Linked DNA regions of Hydrogenophilus thermoluteolus. The protein of the gene in region 1 interacts with the protein of each later gene in a pairwise test. Links are inferred from orthologs where the notes say so. Each region holds a gene or a part of one and is shown in the gene's direction. Other genes may lie near its edges.

Region 1 (3,605 bases):
GATCCGTTCAAGCTCATGGGCTTCGGTCATCGCGTTTACAAGAACTACGATCCGCGCGCGAAACTGATGCGTAAGATCTGCCACGAAGTGCTGGGCGAACTGGGGCTCGAAAACGACCGGCTCTTCAAATTGGCGATGGCGCTCGAGAAAATCGCGCTCGAGGACGAATACTTCGTCGAGAAGAAACTCTACCCCAACGTCGACTTTTACTCTGGGATCGTGCAGCGTGCGATCGGTATCCCCACTTCGATGTTTACCTGCATCTTCGCGCTCGCGCGTGCGGTGGGCTGGTTCGTTCAGTGGGAAGAGATGATCACCGACCCCGAATACAAGATCGGACGTCCGCGGCAGCTCTACGTCGGTTCGCCGCGCCGCGACGTCGTTCCGATGAGTGAGCGGTGATGCCAGACGAACCCAGGAGAAGAACGCCGTTTGACGGTTGACGACAAGGCGCCGCCCGCTGGGGGGCGCCTTGTGCCTTTTGTGTAACCAGGGAAGTGACGCAACGAGAGAGACCTGCCATGTATCGTGATTTTTTGGCGAACTCCGCCCTTTTTGGCAGCAACGCCCCGTTCGTGGAAGCGCTCTACGAACATTTCCTCGCCGACCCGATGTCGGTTCCGGAAGCGTGGCGCGCCTATTTCGAACAGATTCGTGCCCAAGGACCGCAAGTGGAAGAGCGGCCCCATTCGCCGATCGTCGCCGCGTTCGAGCAGCTCGGGCGGATGGGCCCGGTCCGCTTCGTCAAAACGGGCTCGGATGATGGGCAGTACCAGGTGGCGACGCTCCAACTCATCAACGCCCACCGCTTCATGGGGCACCGCATCGCCGATCTCGACCCGCTGAAGCGCTTCGAAAAACCGGCGGTTGCCGAGCTCGAACCTTCGACCTATGGCTTTACCGAAGCGGACCTCAACCGCGAATTCAACGTCGGTTCGTTCCAGGGGTTGGGGAAACAGACCGGGACGCTGCGTGAGATCCTCGACGCGCTGCGGCAGACCTACTGCAGCACCATCGGCGTCGAATATATGTACCTCACCAGCACCGCAGAAAAACGGTGGCTGCAGGCGCGTATGGAGCCGATCCGCAACCGGCCGAAGTTCGACGCCGACCAGAAGAAGCGGATCTTGGAGCGGTTGACCGCGGCAGAGACCTTGGAGCGTTACCTCCACACCCGTTATGTCGGTCAGAAACGGTTTTCCCTCGAAGGGGGCGAATCGGCGATCGTCGCGCTCGACGAAGCCATTCGTACTGCCGGGCGGAACGGGGCGCAAGAGATCGTGATCGGGATGGCCCACCGGGGGCGGCTCAACGTACTCGTTAATGTGCTCGGGAAGTCTCCAAAAATGCTCTTCGACGAGTTCGAAGGGAAGAAGGCCTCCGACCTCTCATCGGGTGACGTCAAATACCACATGGGTTTTTCGAGCGACGTCTTGACCCCGGGTGGTCCGGTCCATCTCTCGTTGGCGTTCAACCCGTCGCACCTCGAAATCGTGAACCCTGTGGTCTTGGGGTCGGTCTATGCGCGGCAAGTGCGGCGTGGCACTCGGACTGCGAAAGACGAAGTGTTGCCGATCCTCATCCATGGAGACGCTGCGGTTGCGGGGCAAGGGGTCAACCAAGAGGTGCTCAACTTCTCGCAAACGCGGGGTTATGGGGTCGGCGGCACGGTCCATATCGTGATCAACAACCAGATCGGGTTTACCACCTCGGACCCACGCGATTTGCGATCGACCACCTACTGCACCGACGTCTTCAAGATGGTCGAAGCGCCGATCTTCCACGTCAATGGCGATGACCCGGAAGCGGTCGCGTTCGTCACGCAACTCGCGCTCGAATTTCGCAAGGAGTTCAAGAAAGATGTCGTGATCGACATCGTCTGCTTCCGGAAACTCGGTCACAACGAGCAGGATGAACCGGCGGTGACGCAACCGCTGATGTACCGCAAGGTACGGCAGCATCCGGGTACACGCGCACGCTATGCCGAAAAACTGGTGCAAGAGGGGGTGATCCCGCAAGACGAACCCGACGCGTTCATCGCCCGCTATCGCGACGCACTCGATCGTGGTGAATTGTTGTACAACCCAGTGGTCAATAACGTCGTGCGCAAACACGCGGTCGATTGGACGCCGTTCCTAGGCCAGCCCTATACCGACGAGTGCGACACCGCAATCCCCGTTTCCGAAGTCGAACGTCTTGCGGAACGACTGACGGCCATTCCTGAAGGGTTTGCACTCCACCCGCGGGTGCAGAAGATCATCGAAGACCGCAAAGCCATGGGGCGGGGCGAAATTCCGGCCGACTGGGGGTTTGGGGAAAACCTGGCGTACGCGTCGCTCGTCGCGCAAGGATTTGGCATTCGCCTCTCCGGGGAAGACGTGGGGCGCGGCACCTTCTTTCACCGCCATGCGGTGTTGCACGACCAGAATCGCGAGCGCTGGGACGCCGGTACCTATGTGCCGCTGCAGAATATCCAGGAGGGGCAAGGGCCGTTTTACGTGTTCGATTCCACCCTCTCGGAAGAAGGGACGCTCGGTTTCGATTACGGCTATTCGCTCACCGAACCGAACCAACTGACGATCTGGGAAGCGCAGTTCGGGGATTTCGCCAACGGCGCGCAGGTCGTGATCGACCAGTTCATCTCTTCGGCCGAATCGAAGTGGGGACGACTGAGCGGCATCACCCTGTTGTTGCCACACGGCTACGAAGGGCAGGGGCCGGAGCACTCCTCGGCGCGCATCGAGCGCTACCTCCAGCTTTCGGCCGAGCTCAACTGGCAGGTGTGCCAACCCACCACCGCAGCGCAAATCTTCCATCTGCTGCGTCGGCAGATGCTGCGCCGGCTCCGCAAACCGTTGGTCGTTTTCACGCCGAAGTCGCTATTGCGCTTGAAAGAAGCGGCGTCGCCGCGTGAGGCCTTCACCCAAGGGGGCTTTCAGACGGTGATCGGCGAGGTCGAAGACCTCAATCCGAAGAAGGTGAAACGGGTACTCTTCTGTTCGGGTAAGGTCTATTACGAACTCGCCGCGTATCGCCGAGAGAAAGGGATCGAGGACGTCGCGATCATTCGGCTCGAGCAGTTCTATCCCTTCCCGGCGAAAGCGCTCGAGGCGGTGCTCGCGCCCTTTACCCAGTTGAAAGAGTACGTCTGGGTGCAAGAGGAGCCCCGCAACCAGGGCGCGTGGTACTGGCTGCTGTCGCGTCAGCATCTCGACAACATGCTCGGGAAAGGCAAGCGGCTGCTCCTCGTGGCACGGCCGGCTTCGTCGTCGCCCGCGGTCGGGTACCTCGCCAAACACGTCCAGCAACAGAAAGCCCTCATCGAAAACGCCTTTGGACCCATCGACGCCTAATAAAAGAGGAGAGTCACCATGTTGATCGAAGTGAAAGTTCCGCAATTGTCCGAATCGGTTTCCGAAGCCTCCCTCGTCACCTGGCACAAGAAGGAGGGGGAAGCGGTCAAGCGCGACGAAAACCTGGTCGATATCGAAACCGACAAAGTGGTGCTCGAAACGCCAGCTCCTGCTGATGGCGTGCTGGTGCGCATCATCAAAAAAGATGGTGAGGCGGTGACCTCGGGTGAGGTGATTGCCGAAATCGACACC
Region 2 (3,219 bases), 770 kb from region 1 along the record:
CCGCAGCCGAGGCCCCGTTGCCGCAAACGCCATGGTTGCTGGATGCGGGCTGTGGGGTGGGCCGTGACCTGCCGCACCTCAAAGCGCGTTTTCCCCACCATCGTCTCCTCGCGTTGGATGCGGCTCCGGCGCTGCTCGCGACCCTACCGCCCGAATTGGCCACCCCCATCGTGGGCGACCTCGAACAGCTCCCGTTCCCTACCCAAACGCTCGCGCTCTACTGGAGCAACTGCGCGTGGCAGTGGACGACACCGGCGCTGGTCGTTGGCGAACTCGCACGCACGCTGGCGCCGAACGGCTGGGCCGCACTCAGCATCGTGCTCGCCGGTACTTTTCCCGAACTCGCCGCCGCGTTTTCCGAATTGGACGAACCGGCACCGCTTGCACCATTAGCGGACGAATCGACCTGGCGGCAGGCATTTGCCTGTCATCCCTGGCGCACCCTCCACGGTACGCACCACACGATCCCCCTCTTCTTCGCCACGCCACAAGAACTCCTCGCCTCGATTCGTGGTGTTGGCGCAACGGCCACCCCGAAAACGCCCCACCGCTTCGACCGCACCCGACCGCGCCGCCTTGCCGCCGCGCTGGAACGGCTGCGTGGCCCCCACGGAATCCCCCTCACCTACCAAATCCTGACCATTTTGGCGCAACGACCATGATCCAATTGCGATCGCTCACCTTCAGCCGCACCGACAAGCGCCTGGTGGAAAACGCCACATTGCAAATCCACGCGGGTTGGAAAGTCGGCGTCACCGGCGCCAACGGCTGTGGCAAATCGACGCTGTTTGCGCTGCTGCACGGTGACCACCACCCCGACCACGGTGACCTGGAGTGGCCAGTCACCTGGCGGATTGCGCACGTCGCCCAGGAAACCCCTGCCGTTGACACCCCGGCTATCGAATATGTCTTGGATGGCAACACCGAATTGCGTCGCCTCGAACGTGCGCTCGCGGAAACGGAACGCGCACACGACGGCATCCGCATCGCCGAGCTCCACGAAGCGCTCGCCGCGATCGACGGCTACGCCGCGCGCGCCCGCGCCGCGGAGATCCTCGACGGGCTCGGTTTTTCACCCGCAGCGCAGCAGCGCCCCGTCGCCACCTTTTCCGGCGGATGGCGGATGCGCCTCAACCTGGCCCGGGCTCTTGCCGCAGACGCGGAGTTGCTCCTTCTCGACGAACCGACGAACCACCTCGACCTCGACGCCGTGTTGTGGCTGGAAACGTGGCTGCAGCGCTCGCCCGCCACGCTTCTCGTGATTTCGCACGACCGCGAACTCCTCGATACGGTCGCGACCCACATCCTCAGCTTCGAAAACGGCACCCTTCGCCTCTACACCGGCAACTTCACCACGTTCGAACGCACGCGCGCCGAACAGTTGGCCCACCAGCAAGCCCTGTACGAAAAACAGCAGCGCGAAATCGCCCATTTGCGCGCATTCGTCGAACGCTTTCGCGCCAAAGCCACCAAAGCGCGGCAAGCGCAAAGCCGCTTGAAGGCGCTTGCCCGCATGGAACTGATCGAGGCGGCGCACGTCGACTCCCCGTTCACCTTCCGTTTCCTCCCACCAGAGGGAACCTCCGACCCACTGCTCACGCTGGAAGCGGCCGCGGTCGGCTACGACGGGAAACCGCTACTGACCGATATCGACCTCACGATCCGCCCCGATACCCAGCTTGCGCTGCTGGGCCCCAACGGTGCCGGAAAATCGACACTCATCAAACTCCTTGCTGGGGAACTGCCGCTCCTTGCGGGCAAGCGGACCGAAGGGCGAAAACTCAAGATCGGCTATTTTGCGCAGCACCAAATGGAACGGCTGCGGCCACACGAAACGCCACTGCAGCACCTGATCCGCCTCGAACCGACGACGCCGGAACAAGAGTTGCGTGATTTTCTCGGCCGCTTCGATTTTCGCGGTACTGCAGCCGACACCCCCTGCCGCGCCTTTTCGGGTGGTGAAAAGGCGCGGTTGGCGCTCGCGTTGCTGTTACGTACGCGCCCGAACCTCCTCCTGCTCGACGAGCCCACGAACCACCTCGACCTCGAAATGCGCGACGCATTGACACGCGCCCTGCAAGAGGCCGAGGTCGCCGTCGTGCTGGTTTCGCACGACCGTTACCTGCTGCGCGCCACCGCCGACACCTTCGTACTGGTCGCCGACGGGCGGGTAGCGCCTTTCGACGGCGACCTCGACGACTACGCCAACTGGCTGGCGCAACGCCGTCAAACCCACCGCGCCCCGACCGTCGCAGACCGTTCGGCCAAAGCGCAACGCATCGCCGACCGCGCCGCGCAAAAAGCCGCACAAGCGGAGCAGCGGCGCTTGGAAAAAGCCGCAGCGAAATGGGAAGCAGAAATCGAAACACTAACCGCTGCGCTGCACGCAGTCGAAGCGCGGCTGGCCGATCCGGCACTTTACTCTGACCGCGCCGCTGCCGACGCCGTCGCCCGCGAAGCCGACGCGCTGCGCGCCCAAATCGCTGAGGCCGAAACCCAATGGCTCGAAGCGCAAACGGCATTGGAAGCACTCACCTTGGCGTCTGAATGAGGAGGACCTTGCCATGACCGCAACCGCCTATTTCGTCACCGGCACCGACACCGAGATCGGCAAAACCACCGTAACCGCGATTTTGTTACGGCAAGCCGCCGCAGAAGGAAAGCGCGCTGCGGGACTCAAACCGATCGCAGCCGGGGTCGAAGCGTCCGGAGCGAATGCCGACGTCGCTGCGCTCATCGCCGCAAGCAACGTCCCGCTACCCCGCGACGTCGTCAACCCGTACTGCTTCGCCGAACCGATCTCGCCGCACCTCGCGGCGCAACACGAAGGGGTCACGATCGACTTCGCGGTCATTCGCCGCGCCGTGGACACCGCCCGAACCCAGTGCGACCTCCTCTTCGTCGAAGGGGTGGGGGGTTTTCACGCGCCACTCTCAGAAACCACGACGGTTGCCGATCTGGCGGTTGCGCTCAACCTTCCCGTGCTTTTGGTGGTCGGGATGCGCCTGGGCTGCCTCAACCACGCGCTGCTCACCGTCGAGGCGATCACCGCGCGCGACCTTCTTTTTGCCGGTTGGATCGCCAACCAGATCGACCCCGAAATGGCTGCGTTCGCAGAAAACCTAGCGACACTGCAAGCGCGCCTCTCGGCACCGTGTTGGGGCGTCGTTCGCTATGGCGCCCACGCATTGAGCCACCCCGTTACACCTTAGCCGGGTA

The links.
Region 2: the proteins of HPTL_RS03020 (region 1) and HPTL_RS06735 interact in binary tests that used the Escherichia coli proteins (3 or more experiments, as listed by UniProt). The link is inferred for Hydrogenophilus thermoluteolus from one-to-one orthologs.

The regions. Positions count from the first base shown.
Region 1 is NZ_AP018558.1:618,544-622,148, forward strand. The notes cover bases 169-3,553. They hold HPTL_RS03020 (2-oxoglutarate dehydrogenase E1 component), read left to right. Parts: upstream 169-521; coding sequence 522-3,353; downstream 3,354-3,553. Other genes in these bases: gltA (citrate synthase), read left to right, coding at 169-402; odhB (2-oxoglutarate dehydrogenase complex dihydrolipoyllysine-residue succinyltransferase), read left to right, coding at 3,372-3,553. Outside these bases: more of gltA, read left to right, coding at 1-168; more of odhB, read left to right, coding at 3,554-3,605. UniProt on the Escherichia coli protein: E1 component of the 2-oxoglutarate dehydrogenase (OGDH) complex which catalyzes the decarboxylation of 2-oxoglutarate, the first step in the conversion of 2-oxoglutarate to succinyl-CoA and CO(2).
Region 2 is NZ_AP018558.1:1,384,804-1,388,022, forward strand. The notes cover bases 106-3,104. They hold HPTL_RS06735 (ATP-binding cassette domain-containing protein), read left to right. Parts: upstream 106-658; coding sequence 659-2,551; downstream 2,552-3,104. Other genes in these bases: HPTL_RS06730 (methyltransferase domain-containing protein), read left to right, coding at 106-662; bioD (dethiobiotin synthase), read left to right, coding at 2,565-3,104. In the rest of the region: more of HPTL_RS06730, read left to right, coding at 1-105; more of bioD, read left to right, coding at 3,105-3,212. UniProt on the Escherichia coli protein: Genetic data indicate it may be involved in ribosome assembly or function.